3 regions of the Paenibacillus rhizolycopersici genome follow, and region 1 is predicted to be linked to each of the others. Evidence: riboswitches for the same ligand, from Rfam matches in the RefSeq annotation. Region 1 holds a riboswitch; each other region holds the start of a gene.
The links. A riboswitch is a leader RNA that binds a small molecule or an ion and turns the genes downstream of it on or off. The one in region 1 is predicted to bind glycine.
Positions count from the first base shown of each region.

Region 2: another riboswitch for glycine. It lies ahead of gcvT (glycine cleavage system aminomethyltransferase GcvT); the one in region 1 lies ahead of sdaAB (L-serine ammonia-lyase, iron-sulfur-dependent subunit beta).
Region 3: another riboswitch for glycine. It lies ahead of IM700_RS21250 (amino acid permease); the one in region 1 lies ahead of sdaAB (L-serine ammonia-lyase, iron-sulfur-dependent subunit beta).

Region 1 covers NZ_JADCNN020000001.1:283,288-289,303, reverse strand. The annotation lists gene IM700_RS01220 (ABC transporter ATP-binding protein) at 1-88, opposite strand, end outside; gene IM700_RS01215 (sensor histidine kinase) at 211-1,335, opposite strand; gene IM700_RS01210 (response regulator transcription factor) at 1,332-2,021, opposite strand; gene sdaAA (L-serine ammonia-lyase, iron-sulfur-dependent, subunit alpha) at 2,179-3,060, opposite strand; gene sdaAB (L-serine ammonia-lyase, iron-sulfur-dependent subunit beta) at 3,077-3,748, opposite strand; glycine riboswitch at 3,932-4,058, opposite strand; gene IM700_RS01195 (S8 family serine peptidase) at 4,558-6,016, shown strand, end outside.
Region 2 covers NZ_JADCNN020000005.1:25,352-31,367, forward strand. The annotation lists gene proC (pyrroline-5-carboxylate reductase) at 1-783, shown strand, start outside; gene mtnB (methylthioribulose 1-phosphate dehydratase) at 850-1,524, shown strand; gene gcvH (glycine cleavage system protein GcvH) at 1,631-2,026, opposite strand; glycine riboswitch at 2,275-2,374, shown strand; glycine riboswitch at 2,378-2,496, shown strand; gene gcvT (glycine cleavage system aminomethyltransferase GcvT) at 2,595-3,725, shown strand; gene gcvPA (aminomethyl-transferring glycine dehydrogenase subunit GcvPA) at 3,744-5,108, shown strand; gene gcvPB (aminomethyl-transferring glycine dehydrogenase subunit GcvPB) at 5,096-6,016, shown strand, end outside.
Region 3 covers NZ_JADCNN020000030.1:33,830-39,845, forward strand. The annotation lists gene IM700_RS21240 (DUF817 domain-containing protein) at 1-723, shown strand, start outside; gene IM700_RS21245 (helix-turn-helix domain-containing protein) at 765-1,670, opposite strand; gene IM700_RS21250 (amino acid permease) at 1,752-3,131, opposite strand; glycine riboswitch at 3,266-3,346, opposite strand; gene IM700_RS21255 (SDR family NAD(P)-dependent oxidoreductase) at 3,444-4,241, opposite strand; gene IM700_RS21260 (MmyB family transcriptional regulator) at 4,419-5,270, shown strand; gene IM700_RS21265 (TetR/AcrR family transcriptional regulator) at 5,306-5,872, shown strand; gene IM700_RS21270 (ABC transporter permease) at 6,005-6,016, shown strand, end outside.

The DNA.
Region 1 (6,016 bases):
CGCTTAGCGTGATCCCATTCAGCGCCTGGACGGCGTTAGACCCTAGGCCATACGTTTTCTTTAACTCTTCAACTTGCAGGATCGGCATACCGGTTTCTACCTCCCAACAAAAAATCCTGTACCTTATTCGTACAGGACTTACTGTAGCAAACGAATCTTTCGTTCGGATGTCCGAAAAATAACAAGATCGACATAATCCATCATTTTCACTTATAGGCTAGGTAAAAATAAAGAGAATACCGAACCCTCGCCTAGCTTGGACGACACCTTAAGGTACCCGCCCTGCGCCGCGATAATCTCCCGGGCCAGATACAGGCCGATTCCGACGCCTTCCTGCTGGGCCGCTTGCTTGCTACGATAGAAACGCTTGAAGATATCGTTCCATTCTTCCTCCGCGATCCCCATGCCCTGATCAGCAACATCGATGCGGACGAACATTTCGCCCGCCAGCGCCGAAATATGCATGCCGCTCCCAGCGGCGCTGTATTTGACTGCATTTTCCAGCAGGTTAAACAACGCTTCGCCCGTCCATTTCGGATCGTGCCTTGCCGAGATAACCGGGTCACAGTTAATTGAGATTGGGATCCCTTTGCGCTCTGCGCTTGCATAAACCTGAGAGACCGCTTGCGTAATCGTTGGAATCAGCGGCGATACGATGGTTTGCAGAGCGATCATCCCCGCCTCGAGCCGGGACATTTTGACCAAGGACCCGATCAGCCAATCCAGCTTGGCAGCCTGCGCCTTGATCTGAGTCGCATACTGGCGGGCCTCTTCGCCCAAATTCGGGACTTCTCCCAGCAGTTCCCCGTATAGCATAATGCCGGATAGCGGCGTTTTCGTTTGATGTGAAATATCGGAGAGAAGCGTCTGAAGATGGCCCCGCTCCGCTTCGACCTCCTCTTCGCGCGCCCGGGCCAGCTCGACATAACGGATCACCTTGTTCTCGAGCGCGGAAAGCTCCGTCTCTTCATAACCGGTGAGCCGCTGTTGACCCGCGATCGCGGTATCCACGATCTCATATGCTGCACGGATGGCGTTTGCGGACCTGGCCCGCAACGTCCAGGCGAATGAACCGGCTATGAGGAGCAACGCCGCCGCGAAAACGATGGGGATCCAAATCGGCGGGGTAAACACTTCCCCCGCCCATACCCAGGAAGCCAGCGGATAGCCCAGCACGAACAGGACAAACAGCGCACCGTAGGCTACGTAAACCCAATCGAAGGCCAACCCATTCCGGCGCGGTGAACCGGTCAGTCCATCCGTCCGCGGAGGAATGTGACGTGCTGCGAACTTGGCAAGTCCGTGCTCTCCGTTAGTCGCTCCATCGGTTGTCATGTCTGCACCCCCGCATCGGCCCAAAGGTATCCCAAGCCGTAAACCGTCTTGATATATTGGGGCGCAGCGGGATCCTCCTCGATTTTAGTCCGCAATCGCTTGATCGTGACGGTCAGCGCATTTTCATCCACAAATTCGGAATCTTGCCCCCATACGAGATAAATCAACTGCTCCCGGGGCAGGACTTGTCCCCGGTGGTTCACGAGCGCTTTCAGCAGCTTTTGTTCCGTCACACTAAGCGAGATGGCTGCGCCTTCCTTGCGGTAATCCATTTTGCCAAAGTCAAACGCAAGAGAACCGATGTTCACTTTATCCTCGCGGCTGGGGTCGCAGCGCCGAAGCACAGCCATCACCCGAGACCGCAGCACCATTAGGCTGAACGGTTTCGTGATGTAGTCATCCCCTCCCATCTCGAAGCCCATCACGATATCGGACTCCATATCGTTCGCGGTCAGGAAGATGACTGGCACCCGAGAAGCTTCCCTAAGCTTGGCGCAAAAGTCCAGGCCGCTTCCGTCCGGCAGCCTGACGTCGAGCAGCACCAGATCGATCCCGCCGGCCGCAAACCTTTCTTCCGCCCCCGCCAGATCATAGGCCTGCTCCACGGCGACTCCGTCCCTCGCCAATGTCAATGCGATCCCTTTGTTTAAGCCCACATCATCTTCAACAATCAGAATGCTCGTCATGATTCCGTACTTCCTTTCCTTCCGGTCATTCCTACAAGCAAATTATACATGAACGTAACCTCGGGTAAATCGTTTAACTATGACATAGATCCAACAGAAAGCGCCGCAACCCGATTTGCAGGCCGCGGCGCTTGGATTTAGAAAGACAGGTGACATTTTACTTCTTACGACTCCGCAGCTCCTTCATAATTTTGCGACCGGTTGGCGTTTGTGCCAGCCCGCCTTGCGCGGTTTCGCGGTGGCGGCTGGGCATCGCCGACCCGACCTCCAGCATCACGTCGATGACTTCGTCCGATGGGATTGCGCTGCGTACGCCGGCCAACGCCATATCGGCGGCTGCCAGTGCGTTTACCGCGCCGAAGCCGTTGCGTACGATGCAGGGAATCTCCACCAAGCCGCCGACGGGATCGCAGATCAAGCCCAGCGTGTTCTTGAGCGCGAGGCCGACGGCGTGCACCGCCTGCTCCGGCGTCCCACCGCGCAACTCGACCATCGCCCCGGCTGCCATTCCGATCGCCGAACCTATTTCGGCTTGGCAGCCGCCTTCCGCGCCGGAAATAAACGAGTTGTTGGCGATCACGTAGCCGATGGCCCCGGCGCTGAACAACCCGCGCACGAGGTGCTCATCTTCCCAGCCGAAGCGCTCCTGGGCGCTGACGAACACGCCCGGGATGATGCCGCAGGAGCCCGCCGTCGGCGTAGCGACGATCCGCCCCATCGAGGCGTTAACCTCCGACACCGCCAGCGCATAGGCCATGGCCTGGCAAGCGATGTCGCCGACGGAGGCCTCACCACGGCTTCGATAGGTCTCGACTCGTTTGGCATCGCCGCCCGTCAGACCGCTTGTGGAGACGATGTCCTCCGTCAGCCCCTTGCGTACCGCCGATTTCATGATTTGATAGTATTCGCCCATGGCGGCCAGGATCTCAGCCTCCGATTGCCCGCTCTCCGCCGCCTGATCCTGGATCATGATGCCGGATATCGTCTGGGATTCCCGCTCGCACAACCCCACCAGTTCCCGCAAATTTCTAAAACGCATCCTGCCCACTCCTTTCTTATCTCGTCAGATCGATATAAGCAACCTGGTTGACATGCTCCAGCGACTCAATCGCCTTCATCAGTTCCGATGGGATCGGCGAGTCGGCTTCCACCACGGTCAATGCTTCGCCGGTGCGTCCTTTCCGATCGGTAATGATGTAGCCGATATTCACGTACTCCCGGCTGAACAAGGCGGTAATGCCCGCCAGAACTCCTTGGCGATCGGCATGGGATACGACCAGGGTCGGCAGCTCGCCCGAGCTCTTCACCTCAAATCCGTCGATGCTGCGGATGACGATCGTCCCACCCCCGATGGAAGCGCCCGTCACCTCCGTATGCCGACCGTCTTGGCCGGTTAGTTTTATTTTTACCGTATTCGGATGAGCTCCCGGCTGTACTCCTGTGGTAAAGGTCACCTCGACCCCTTGCTCTTCGGCGTCCTGCAGCGAATGACGAATTCGCTCGTCGTCCGTGCGGTAATCGAGGATGCCGCCAACAACGGCCAAATCGGTACCGTGTCCGCTGTACGTTTCGGCAAAAGAGCCGTAGAAGCAAATCGCCGCTTCCGCCGGCACGCTTCCAAACAGCTGACGGGCAAATCGTCCAATCCTCACCGCCCCGGCCGTATGTGAGCTGGAGGGCCCGATCATCGCGGGACCGATAATGGAGAACACGTTTTTGAATCGCATGGATTAATCTCTCCCTTGTTTACATTCAAGATGACCAAGCCGCCTATCACGAAAAAGAGACAGAACAAAAAGGCCGCTGCCCTTCTGCTCTGTCCCCGTTACCTGAAAGTTTAATGTTCCCGGAGAACCATTGGCCCGGGATCCATGTACCTCTTGGGTGGCTGATCGCTCTCTCCAGAGTGGCGTCCGATCATGGTCCTTGTACCTGAGAGATTCGGTTGCCGATTGCAGGACCGGCCCTTTGCTCCTTCGGTGCCGCTCCTCGGCTTACCCTAGCGGTACGCCCAGCGGACTCTCCCATCATCCTCATTCGCCTGTATGAATTGTATTAATGTAAAACGAAGTTAGCAAGATGTCAAGATAACTCACATAACGTTGCGTATTTCGTCAATCTATTTTAGTCATATTTTCCTATTTTTATGTGAAAATATGGTTATTTTTCATATAGAACCACTTGTATCCTTAATTTTACAGATATATACTATCCCCAACAACTCCAGATTTTACCTTATTTTATGAATTGTTGAAAATAAGGTGTACTCCGCGTCAACTTTCCTTCACATCACGATCACTTAGATTTCCGTTACGCCTCTCACTCCGCATCCGGCTTCAACTACAACTTCTCATCCACCATGGTGTACCCGCATTTGCATCAGCCACTTTGATGAAGGAGGTGATGAACAAAGGGACGTTTGCTCTTGCTTGATCCGTTTTCAGGCATAACGTGTCCGGACCTTGCTGAACGTTGCTCCGGGCGGCCGCCAAAGGATGTCTGCTGCACTTAAAACCTCATAAAGGGAGTGAAGAAGTTGATAAATCTCAAGAGATTTCGCAAATCTTTCTCGCTTGGCATGTCGATCCTTCTAGCGTTGACCCTCGTTCCCGCAGCCTCCGCCGACAGCAGTGGAGTTTCGGGAAAAACCAGCTTGAAATCGACCGCGCCTCACGTGGCTGAAGCCAAAATCGACGCCAAATTGCAGACTCAGTTTAAGCAGGACGACTTCGTCACCTACCTTGTCAAACTCAAAGAACAAACCGATACGGCCTCGGTCGCCAAACTGGCTCTCCAGAAAGCCACGCTGGAGAAAGCCACACCTTCCGCCGCGAAGCTTTCCGCTCGAACCTCCGTCGTCAGCGCGCTTCGCGAAACCGCCTCCCGCAGCCAATTCGCGTTGGAGGATTACTTGCAGAAAGCCCAGCAATCCGGAGACGTAAAAGACTACCAAAGCTACTTTATCGTAAATGCCATGGCGGTGACAAGTACAAAAGAGGTACTGGAGCAAATCGCCCTTTTTCCTGAAGTGGAGAAGATCCTTCCGAATGAAGAGCGTCACTTGCAAAAGGTCGAAATCCATAAAGAATCGGCAATGCAACCTGCCGTAGAGGCACCATCCGTAAAACCGGCTGACGGTAAGTCGTCACCGCTGGACGGTGCAAGCAAGGACCCCTCCACCGTCACGCCTAGCAGCGTCGAATGGAATATCGCTCAAGTCAATGCCCCCGAGGTTTGGAACATGGGCATCGACGGGACAGGCATCGTCGTCGCCAACCTCGATACCGGCGTCGAGCTGAACCACCCGGCCTTGAGAAGCAAATGGCGTGGATTTGATGCCTCGGGCAATATCGTCGACCCCGAGCTTAGCTGGTATGATCCGCATAGCCATGCTTCACTGCCGACGGATGGCCACGGCCACGGCACGCACACCATGGGAACGATGGTCGGTTCGGAGCCGGACGGCTCGAATCAGATTGGGGTCGCGCCGGGAGCCAAATGGATCGCGGTCCGCATCTTTAACCCCTCCACCACGGACGCGATCATCCTCGATGGCGGCCAGTGGCTGCTGGCCCCGGTGGATGCCGAAGGAAATCTCCATCCGGAGCTCGCTCCCGATGTCGTCAACAACTCCTGGGGCGGCGGACCTGGCATCGACGAATGGTTTCGCCCGATCGTGCAGGCTTGGCGAAGCGCGCAGATTTTCCCCGAGTTTTCGGCGGGCAACGTTGATGAATTCAACCCGGGCGGCCCCGGTTCCGTAGCCGCACCGGCCAACTATCCCGAGGCATTCGCCACCGGCGCCACGGACATTAGCGGGAATTTGGCCGACTTCTCGTTGCGGGGCCCCTCGCCTTACGATGAAGTTAAACCGGAGGTTTCCGCACCGGGCGTGAACATCCGCTCCTCCGTTCCCGGCGGAGTCTATGAGGGCGGCTGGGACGGCACCTCGATGGCAGGTCCGCATACGACGGCGATCGCCGCGCTGCTGCTGC
Region 2 (6,016 bases), on a different contig from region 1:
GGCTTGCTCCATAAGCAAGTTGCCAGCGCGGGCCAAATTGTCATGCTGAACCGCTCGAACCGAGAACGGCTCGATTACTTATCGCAAACCTATCAAGTCCAAACGGCGATCGAAGAAGACGCCAAGCGGGTATATCTGCGGGATGCATCGATTATCGTCCTGGCGATGAAACCTAAAGACGCCGGCGAAGCTCTGGCTGGTCTTGGGCCGCTTTTACGAGAGGGTCAGTTGATTGTCTCCCTGATCGCCGGCTTGTCCATCGCCACGATTCAAGCCCTGCTCGGCACGAAGGCTGCTGTAGCTCGCACGATGCCAAACACCTCCTCCTCCATTGGGCATGGAGCGACCGGGATCTCCTTCTCACCGGAAGCGACCGAGGAGCACCGCGCCCAGGTGTTGTCGATGTTCGAGGCGGTCGGAATGGTAAGTGTTATCCCCGAAGAACAAATGGAAATTTTGACGGGCGTATCCGGGAGCGGACCCGCATATGTATATTACCTGATGGAAGCGATGATTGAAGCCGGTATCGAGGGCGGCTTAACGGCCGAACAAGCTCGCGAGCTGACGGTGCAAACGGTGTTGGGCGCCGCCTTGATGATGGCGGAAACCGGCGAAGCGCCCACCAAGTTGCGTGCGGACATCACCTCGCCGAACGGCTCGACGCAAGCAGCGATTGGCGTGCTGGAATCCGGCAGTTTCCAGCCGAACGTACGAGCTGCGGTCCACCGGGCTGCCGAACGTTCAAAGGAAATGGGCGAAGCCGTGAAGCGGGCATTGCTATAGGAAAGGCATCACGATAGCCGAAGGCCGGAGTCTCGCTTAAGGTTTGTTCGAAAGGGGGACGGCAGCATGAGTAACGGCGACATCCCATGGGAAGAAAAAGTAACGGCACTGGACGCGGTAAATCGCTTGCGGGAGGAATTCTTGGCCCGCGGCTGGTTCCCCGCTTCCAGCGGAAGCTTGTCGGTGCGGATTGGCGGCTGGGCGCCGGACCGGTATACGTTTGCGGTCACGGTCGACGAGACGGAACGGCCGGAGCTGTTAGAGGAGTCTTCCCTACGGGCAGGCGTCCTGTTCGTGGATGCCGCGGGTGAGCCCTGCGAGCCGACCCGTTTGAAACCAAGCCCCGATACGCCAGTTCACGCGAGAATTTACCGGTTGACCGGCTGCGGCGCGATTGTTCACGTACATACGGCATATAACAATTTGCTTAGTGAATATTTCAACGCCGATGGCGGAGTACCACTCAAGGGCAATGAGCTGTTAAAAAGAATAGGAATCTGGGAGACGAGCACGGAGATTCGAGTGCCGATCCTGCCGAACGCCGCTGAACTCTCAACAATTCTGAAGCGAATTGCGGGCGGACTGGATTCCCGCGTTCCCGCGTTTTTGCTGCAAAACCACGGGATTTATGCCTGGGGCTCCGGCCTCAGGGAGGCAAAACGTCATTTGGAAGCATTGGAGTTTATGTTTGAAGTGCTGTACCGTTCTCTGCTCTTACCCTCCAAAGGGCGCCATATTTGATGACAACAACTCGCGGCATGCGATAAGCGGCGAAGCCGATCGAAAATCCGGTTCTTCCGCTTTATTGCTGGCCGCGAGTTTTGATTCGTGCGAATGAATAATCAACTTATCTCTCGATAAATTCCGCGTACGCCTTGGCATCCATCAAGTTTGCTAGCGCGAGGTTCGGATCCTCCTTCAGACGAATGTGTACCATCCACCCCCCGTCGTACGGCTCTTCATTCACTAGTTCGGGTGCGGTATCCAGCTCTCCGTTCACTGCCACCACGGTACCGCTGACCGGCGTAAACAAATCGGCGACCGTCTTGACGGATTCAATGGTACCGATACCGTCCTGCGCTTCGATCTCCTGCCCGGGGTCGGGTAGCTCCACGAACACAATATCCCCCAATCGATGTTGAGCTACATCGGAAATGCCGATTTTTACCGTACCGTCCCCCAAATCAAGCACCCATTCATGTTCATCGCTGTACCACATGTTTCCCCTGATCTCATTGGCCAAGACTAGCTCCTCCTCTTTCCGGATGATCTATCGTCCCACATCTGAACTTGCCGATTCTCGATCTTGATGTTTCTTCGTTCAGATTATTCCAAACCTAGCTCTCATGTCAATATTATTAACACAAATGATAGAGTCTATCAAAATGTAAGCGTAACCTTTTCCAACAAACGAAATATATTAAAATTATTATGATAACTTTATTGACATAGAGGCTGGTTTTGAGTATTAATGAGATGTGTAAGCTGCGATTGATGGCAGGGGGAGAGATTACAATAGGCCATATTGTAACGCCGAAGGAGCAAGCCGCCATGCGGTGAATCTCTCAGGCAAAAGGACTTCTGCCGGACGCAACTCTGGAGAGCATTCGCTAAGAGGTAGTTCATTTACAACTCTCATGCGAATCACCCAAGGGGAAACCTGCGCAAGTCTTAGAGCCTTAGCAGGGTAACTCTCAGGTACAAGGGACAGAGCCAGGAAGATCCGTTAGGTAAACTGACGGTATTTTCTTTGGCCTGTCCTTTTTTGGTTTCCCAAAATTGGCCGATCCGGCCCTTTCGAGGTGATGGTAATGTCCGAATCCGCTTTGCGGCGTACGCCGCTCTACTCCAGGTATGCGAAATATGAAGGAGTTCGCTGCATCGATTTTGGCGGCTGGGAGCTACCGGTGCAGTTCAGCGGCATCCAGAAAGAACACGAAGCCGTGCGCGAGCGCGCCGGGTTATTCGACGTATCGCATATGGGCGAATTTTACGTGGAGGGGCCTGGGGCGGAACGCTTTTTGCAAGGCATGACGACCAACGACGTGGACCTACTCGTGCCGGAAAAAGCTCAGTACACCCTGCTCTGCTATCCTGATGGCGGTGTGGTGGACGATTTGTTGATCTACAAGCTAGAGCAGACAAAATACATGTTGGTGGTTAACGCCTCCAATATCGAAAAAGACTGGGATTGGCTGCAGCGACACCTTCCCGCTGAAGGCGTAACGATGCGCAATGCGTCCGACGAGACGGCTTTACTCGCCGTACAAGGGCCCTTCTCCTCCGCTCTGCTATCCCCGCTTTGCGAAGGGATGGACCCCTCAGCCTTGCGTCCGTTCACCTTTATTCGGGACGCGCGGATTGCCGGTATTCCCGTGCTGCTGTCGCGCACCGGATATACCGGTGAAGACGGTTTCGAGTTGTACGTGGCTGCTGAACATGCGGAAGCACTTTGGGATGTGCTGATGGAAACCGGAGAAGCGCACGGCCTTCTCCCTGCCGGGCTTGGCGCCAGAGATACGTTACGCTTCGAAGCTTGCCTGCCACTCTACGGGCAGGAGATAGGACCGGATATCTCCCCGCTTGAAGCAGGCCTGAATCGGTTCGTGAAGCTGGAACAAGGTGATTTTATCGGTCGCGATGCGCTGGTCAATCAGCGGGGAGACGGCATCCCTCGCCGCTTGGTCGGCCTCGAAATGATCGATCGCGGCATCCCCCGTACGCATTATCCGGTGTTCGCCGAAGGCTCGGAAGAACCGATTGGAGAGGTAACTACCGGTACGCAATCGCCGACTTTGAAAAAGAACCTCGGGATGGCGATCCTCGCAAGCCGTTACGCCGAATCGGACACGATCCTCGAGATCGACATCCGTGGCAAGCGGCTGAAGGCCAAGGTCATCCCGTTGCCGTTCTATCGCCGAAACCTATCCGCTAAGCGGTGAAAGGAGAGTAGCAATCAGATGTTAAAACACCGTTACCTGCCATTAACTGAACAAGACGAATCGGAAATGTTGGCGACCATCGGCGCAAGCTCCGTACAGGAGCTGTTCAGCGACATTCCGGAGGGCATTCGTTTTCACGGCGAGCTCCCGGTATCCCCGCGTTTGGACGAATACGCATTGACCCGGCACTTCTCCGAACTGGCCGGACGAAATGCCGATACCGATCGTTTCGCCAGCTTTCTCGGTGCCGGCCTTTATGACCACCACATCCCTTCCGTCATTCAGCATGTCATTTCCCGTTCGGAATTTTATACGGCCTATACCCCGTACCAGCCGGAAATCAGCCAAGGCGAGCTGCAGGCGATTTTTGAGTTCCAATCCTACATCTGCGAGTTAACCGGTCTAAAGGTCGCCAACGCCAGCATGTACGACGGAGCTACCGCCTTGGCCGAGGCCGGCAACCTGGCCACTGCCGCTACCAAGCGTAAGCAGCTTCTCGTCTCCCGCGCCGTCCATCCGGAGGCCCGTGAAGTGCTCGCTACCTACGCCCATGGCTTAAACCTTGAGATCGTCGAGGTCGGCTGGACGCAAGGCGTTACCGATCGCGAAGCGCTCGCCGCGGCCATCACGAAAGACACCGCCGCCGTGCTGATTCAGAACCCGAATTTCTTCGGTTCCCTGGAGGACCTCCGCGCCATCGGCGAAATGGCTCATGCGCATGGGAGCCTGTTGATCGTCAGCAGCAATCCGCTCGCGCTTGGCTTGTTGGAAGCGCCGGGGAAGCTCGGTGCCGACATCGTCGTTGGCGATGCCCAGCCGCTGGGGCTGGCCCCCTCCTTCGGCGGCCCGACCTGCGGCTTCTTCGCCGTATCGGAGGCGCACATGCGCCGGATGCCCGGCCGAATCGTCGGGCAGACGACCGACCGGAACGGTAAACGCGGGTTCGTGCTAACGCTGCAAGCCCGCGAGCAGCATATCCGTCGCGAGAAAGCAACCTCGAACATTTGCTCCAATCAGGCGCTGCTCGCCCTGGCCGCCTCCGTCTATCTGTCTATATTGGGCAAGCAAGGAATGGCCGAGGTTGCGGAGCTGAATTTGCAGAAAAGCCATTATGCAAAAAAAGAATTGACCGCTATCCCCGGTATCAGCGCAGCTTTTGAATCGCCGTTCTTCAACGAGTTTGTTCTTCGACTGCCGAAGGAGGCCGATCCAGTTCGGCTGCAGAAGGATTTTCTCACCGCCGGCTTTATTGGCGGCTATGACCTGGGCCGCAGCTACCCCGAGCTGAGCGGCCACCTGTTGATCGCCGTAACGGAAAAGCGCAGCAAAGCCGAAATCGACCAATTCGCCCGCGTACTGGAGGAATCGATATGCTCGAAGTAAAAGAGACGGCACAATCCGATGAATTATTGATATTTGAGCGCAGCCGTCCCGGCCGGATCGGCTATTCCTTGCCGGAATGCGACGTTCCGGCCGTCCCGAAGGAAGAGTTGGTGCCGCAAGGCATGCTGCGGAGCGAGCGATTGGCTTTTCCCGAAGTGTACGAGGTGGACGTGATTCGCCATTATACCGCATTATCCCGCCGTAATTTCGGGGTAGATAACGGATTTTATCCGCTTGGCTCCTGTACGATGAAATACAATCCGAAGGTTAATGAGGATGTGGCTCGTTACCCCGGCTTAGCCAAAATCCATCCGTATCAGCCGGAGGAAAGCGTGCAAGGGGCGCTAGAGCTGATGTATCGCCTGCAGTTGGACCTGGCCGGACTCACCGGCATGGACGAGGTGACGCTGCAGCCCGCGGCCGGGGCCCATGGCGAATGGACCGGCCTGATGATGATCCGCGCCTACCACGAAAGCCGCGGCGAGAAACGCACCAAGGTGATCGTGCCGGACTCCTCGCACGGCACGAACCCCGCCAGCGCCTCGGTCGCCGGGTTCGAGACGGTGACCATCCCGTCCACCGCGCGCGGCATGGTGGACCTGGACGCGCTGCGAGCGGCTGTCGGCGAAGACACGGCTGCGCTGATGCTCACCAACCCGAACACGCTAGGCTTGTTCGAGGAACAAATCGTAGAGATCGCCGAGATTGTGCATGAAGCCGGCGGTCTGTTGTATTATGACGGCGCCAACTCCAACGCGATCATGGGCATCGCCCGCCCCGGCGACATGGGCTTTGACGTTGTGCACCTTAATCTGCACAAAACGATGAGCACCCCGCATGGCGGCGGAGGCCCCGGCGCCGGTCCCGTCGGCGTCAAGAAGCGGCTGGTTCCGTTTCTTCCCGAGCCA
Region 3 (6,016 bases), on a different contig from region 1:
GCATTGTCCTGTGTGTTCCCCGTGGTGATTTTTGCATCGCTGGCTTTGACGCAATTTCTTCCGCTGCCTTGGCTCCCCCGTTATGACTGGCTGCTGCTGATCTGCCTCGCCATGCAGGTTTGGATGGTTCGTTCGGGACTGGAAACCCGCGACGAAGTGAAGGTCATCACAGTCTTCCACTTGATCGGATTGGCGCTGGAGATGTTCAAGGTCCACATGGGTTCTTGGGCATATCCCGAGGAAGGCTGGACGAAGGTGAACGGCGTGCCCCTCTACAGCGGGTTCATGTATGCCAGTGTGGCGAGTTATCTGTGCCAGGCCTGGCGACGTCTGAAGGTGGACCTGGTCCGCTTCCCCCCGCTCTGGCTGGTCGTCCCGCTGGCCGCCTCCATTTACCTGAATTTCTTCACCCACCATTATTGGATCGATGTTCGATGGTGGTTGTCGGCGCTGGTGCTACTCGTCTTCTGGCGGACCTGGGTCACCTACGAGGTTGGCGGCAAGCCCTACCGGATGCCGTTATCCCTCTCCTTTGTGCTGATCGGCTTCTTTATCTGGATCGCAGAGAATGTCGCTACATTCTTCAGCGCCTGGAGGTACCCGAACCAATCCGACGGCTGGCATCTCGTCCATCTCGGCAAGATCAGCTCCTGGCTTCTGCTCGTCATTATCAGCTTCCTGATCGTTGCGGCACTGAAGCGGGTGAAGGGGCAACGGGAATAAGCAAAAGGCCATCCAGCTCACAGCAGGATGGCCCTTCCCCTTTATCCCTTCTTCTTAACCGGTCGCAGTACGGCATACCCGTAACCTTCCGGGTAATGGCGTTGATAGTCCTGCTTGATCTCTTCATCCCATTCGTACCCCAGTTGGCTGGGATCAAAGCTCCAAGCAACCTCCTCCACCGTGCTCATCACCGCCCCGTTATCCTTTAGGTAGTCAAACGGCGGATGGAAGAACACCAAGTATTCCGACTCCGGGATCTCCCGGTACTCCATTCCTTCCGGAATCGGTCCGTCATATTCCAGGGGAACCGGGATGCCGTACAGATACCCTTTTTGGCCGTCCCGGTAAAACCATCCCGCCGTCTGCCCCAACTGCCCCTCCAGGGTATGGTTGGACATGCTCTCCAAGGTTCCGCTGACTTCGTCGCAGGAGTGACCGTTCCCCCAGAAATCCCCATAGTTGTTGACGGCCAAATCCCAGATCCCGATAAACTTATGGGCCGGAATGAATTCGACTTTGATCTCCGCCGGTTGCAAGTGAACTTCGCTCATGTGATCCCGCTCCTTGATCCAATAATGATAAGGCGAGAAGACTTCCTGACGAATCGCTAAGGGAATGGGCCTTGGCGCCTTTCGGTAGGCCGCAGGGGTGAGCTGGAAAGCCTTCACGAACGCCCTCGTAAAAGCCTCCTGCGAGGAGAATCCATACTTTACGGCGATATCCAGAACCCGCTGATCCGTGTCGCGGAGCTCCATGGCGGCACGGCTGACTCTTCGCGTCCAGATATAATCCCGCAAGGTCACCCCCGTGTACTGGTTGAACTGTCTGGAGCAATAAAACGGGGAGTACCCTAGTGCGTCCGACATCTTTAATAGAGACGTCTCTTCCGTGATGTGCGTCTCCACCCAATCCACCATGCGTTGCACCGTCTCATTCCATTCGTACATGGAAGCCCTCCTCCTTTCACCCTGATCATATCACCGGGAAATTTCACAAATTTGATTCGAGTTGCAAAGCTGGAAACGCCGCTACAGATGAGTTTGCTCTAGGGGTGCAGGAGTTGCCTGTTCTTTGCGCTTTCTCATCGCATGCAATACGAACAATAGAATGAACCATAATGGAGTCAACAATAGGGCCGGACGCGTCTCATCCGCAAACAACATAATCAGCAGGATCGCCGCAAACAACGTGAGAACGGCATAATTGATAAAAGGGGTAAACGGCGCTTTAAACTTTGACTTGGCCTGCAGCTCCGGTTGCGTTCGCTTATAACGAATATGGCACACGAGCACCACGCCCCACACCCAAATAAAACAAATGGCACTGATCGTCGTCACGATGCCGAAAGCTTGCCCCGGGATCAGTTTGCTTAACAACGCCCCGACGGAAATGACCAGCGTAGAAATCAGCAGCGCGTTGCCAGGCACATGGTTCTTGTTCAATTTCGCCATCCGGGTAGGAGCTTGATTATTCTTGCTTAAGTTATACAAGATCCGGCTGGTCGAGAACATCCCGCTGTTACAAGCGGAGGCGGCCGAGGTCAAAACGACGAAATTAATGATTCCCGCGGCAATCGGAATGCCGACCAGACTAAACGTCTTCACGAACGGGCTCTCCGCCGGAGTCAGCCCCGTCCAGGGGTTAATGCATAAGAGGGCGATCAATGCGCCAACGTAGAAGAATAAAATTCGCAGCGGAATTTTATTGATGGCGGATGGGATATTTTTCTCCGGATCGGAGGTTTCCGCAGCGGATACCCCAACGAGCTCCACGCCAACATAGGCGAACACGACCATTTGGAAGGAAAGCAAGAAACCGGTTATTCCGTTGGGAAACAGCCCCCCATGCCCCCAAATATTCTTCACGGTTACGGCCCCAGCATCGGTCTTGAATCCGATGACCAGCAAAATCACACCGATGGCGATTAACACGAGAATCGTCACGACCTTAATTAACGCAAACCAAAACTCCAACTCGCCGAAATTTTTCACGGTCAATAAGTTAAGCCCCAGCAAGATGATCAAACAAATAACCGCCGGCACCCATTGCGGGATATCAAACCAATATTGCACGTACACCCCGACGGCAATGACGTCCGCCATCGCTGTCATGATCCAGCAAAACCAATACGTCCACCCGGTAACGAATGCAGCCCGCGGCCCAAGATAGTCTTCGGCAATGTCCGTGAACGATTGATAACCGGCCTTGGACAACAGCAGCTCTCCCAATGCTCGCATGACAAAAAATACGGCGATCCCCACAAGGAAATAGGCAAAAACGATGGAAGGCCCGGCCAGTTGGATCGCTTTCCCTGATCCTAGGAATAACCCGGTCCCAATCGTTCCTCCTATAGCGATCAGTTGAACATGTCGATTGGCTAAATCTCTCTTTAATTCTTGTTGCGCCACCCCTAACTCCCCCTTAATTCTTCATGATTGACTACATGTGAAATATTGAACAAATAACGCCAAAAAAAAAGAGATTGGATGCGCTCCAATCTCCGGATCATAAGAATAATAAATAACCTAAATAAACAATTATTTAGTACTCTTCTGTCCTTTTGCCTGAGATTGTGAACCCTTCGGCGCCGCGGAATCTCCGCAGTCTCTCCAGAAGCTGCTCCGACTATAGTGTGATCCATAGCCATCATAGCTTGCGAATTATTCAATTTTTTCAAATACTACTCGCGGATAAATATTTTGTCAATAACATTCCTTCCATTAGTTCTTCGGTCTTGTCATGCGTTCCATGATCAGGGCCACTCGGCGTCGGCTTACAAATCGGATCATTTGAGCCATAAACGAATTGGATCGGCCCTCGATGATAAAGCTTCGCCCTTGGTCAATCCCGCGAAATCCGGCCTGCACTACCTTTTCCGGTGTAGAGAGCTTGTTGCCTGCAGCCATGTCTGCACCACTGCCGACCGCATCGAAGAATCCTGTGTCGGTTGCCCCTGGGCACAGTGCAAGCACGCGAACGCCCCTTCCCCGCATTTCCGCCCACAGCGCTTCAGAGAACGAAATGACAAACGCCTTGGTTGCGCCATAAACGGCCGAATATGCACAAGGCATAAAGGCGGCCATCGAAGCTACATTCACGATGACTCCATCCCCTCGCTGCAACATATGGGGCAGCAAACGATGCGTAAGATCGACTAACGACGCCGAGTTCAGCATGATTTCCTCCTGCTCACGACCCGGGTCGAGCTCCTCGAAGCGTCCATGTGTACCGAACCCAGCATTGTTGATCAAAATATCGACCGTCAAGCCCAGTTCGGCAATTTGATCGGCTAGTTGACGAGGAGCATCTGCTTGGGACAAATCGCAAGCCAATACAACCGCCTGCACCCCGTACTGACGTTTAATATCCCCTGCAATGGCCTCCAATTTATCCTGGGATCTTGCGACCAGCACGATGTGACTGCCCCGGGCTGCCAATTGTTTGGCATATACTTTTCCGATCCCGGATGAAGCCCCGGTAACTAAGGCCAACTTATTCGAATATTCATACTTATTCATGAAATAACCTCCTCCTATGGACAACACTTCGTGTCTTCAATGATCTTCATCTTATCTTCGCCAGGAGGAGGCCAGCCACATCATGTTTATACTATTAATGGAATTACCCGGTAAAGGCGATCTCTTGTGGCAAGAGTCACGGAACTGAGACTATAATGGTCTTGGGGGGTGAAAAATGTGAATGTAAATCGGACCTCATCCGCATTGGGGGAATTCATCAAATCCCGTAGGGAACGGCTGCAGCCTTCCAACGCCGGGATCAAGCCACTTCCCGGACGTAGACGTACCCCGGGCCTGCGAAGAGAAGAAGTCTCCTATCTCGCGAATGTCAGCTTGACCTATTATACCTGGCTCGAGCAAGGCAGAGAGGTTAACCCTTCACCTGAAGTGTTATTAAATATCAGCAACGCTTTGATGTTGGACGAAGACGAGCGAAAATATCTATTCCGCCTCGCCAATCTCGACCCGGCCAGCGCTGGAGTTGTGCACCATCGCGAAGGGTCGGATTTTAGTTTCATGCAAACCATCGTCGACCAAATGGTGTATCCCTCCTTCGTTACAGACGAAGGCACGGATGTCATCGCCTGGAATCGGGCAGCTAAACTGATTATCGCCGATTTCGGCCGTCTACCCAAGAACGAACGGTATATGCTGAATGTCCTTTTTTTCAGTGCAGATTACCGTGAGAAGCTGGTGAATTGGGAGGAATTTGTCCGATTCAGTACGGCTACGCTTCGGGCCAACTTAGATCTATATCAAGATCATCCGCTGTACATGGAAAGATTAGAACGTCTGAAACGGCACAGCAAAGAATTTTCTCGTTTCTGGGAGCTGTATGAAATAAAACAAAAGCGGGTGTCCACCGCATTATTTCGTCTTCCGGGTGCCCAGATGATGGAGTTTAAGGTCCATTCCGCCTCTATCGATAACAATCCGGGGATGCATTGGTGTTTCTTTGTTCCCGTACCTGGAACGGGCACGGAAGAGAATTTATTGCGCATGCTGGAGCAGGCTGAGACGGATAATTAAGCTTTGCACCGCGGTAAAGAAAGGAGGAATGACCCATGGCCAGAAAACAATCCTACTCCCATTCGGAGCTGCTAGACCTAACGAAGCGTTTGGTGCTGGAGCGCGGTTATGACGGGTTTAATCTCAAGCTGCTCTCGGAACACTTGCCCGGTGCACGAAGCACGATCTATCAATATTATGCCAATAAGGATGAGATCATTGCAGCCTGTATGAAACGAAGCATTGGGGCCATCCTAGAGAAAGCCTCTGCCCTTGACGAAACCGACTCCATGCGAGCCCTTCAGGAGTTGCTTGACATCTACCTCGAGGAGTTCCAGTTGCATCAGCTCTTAGCCGATGCGTACAAAATCAAAACAACCGCATCGGAGGCCGCGCGCAGGGATATCGAATATGTGGAGTCCGCGCACGAGTTTCTTAAAGTCCAGCTCACCCGTCTGTTTCAGAAAGCCCAGCAAGAGAAGCACCTCAGAGAAGACATCCCCCTCCCTGTGCATGTCGGCATGTTCTTCAATCTCATCAACACGCCGAATATGATGAACGTTCCCGTCCCCGAGTGGAGCAGGATGCTGTTTCAAATATGGATGGGTGGGGCCAAGCAGTAAGGGCGAAGTCCTTCCATATTTTAATTTTGACACAGGTGTCAAAATGGTGTTTAATCAAGAGGTAGTCATGAAGTGATATCTGATATCCAATTTGACACTAGTGTCATAATACAGAGTGAGGAGCTGAATTACATGTTTTTAGCG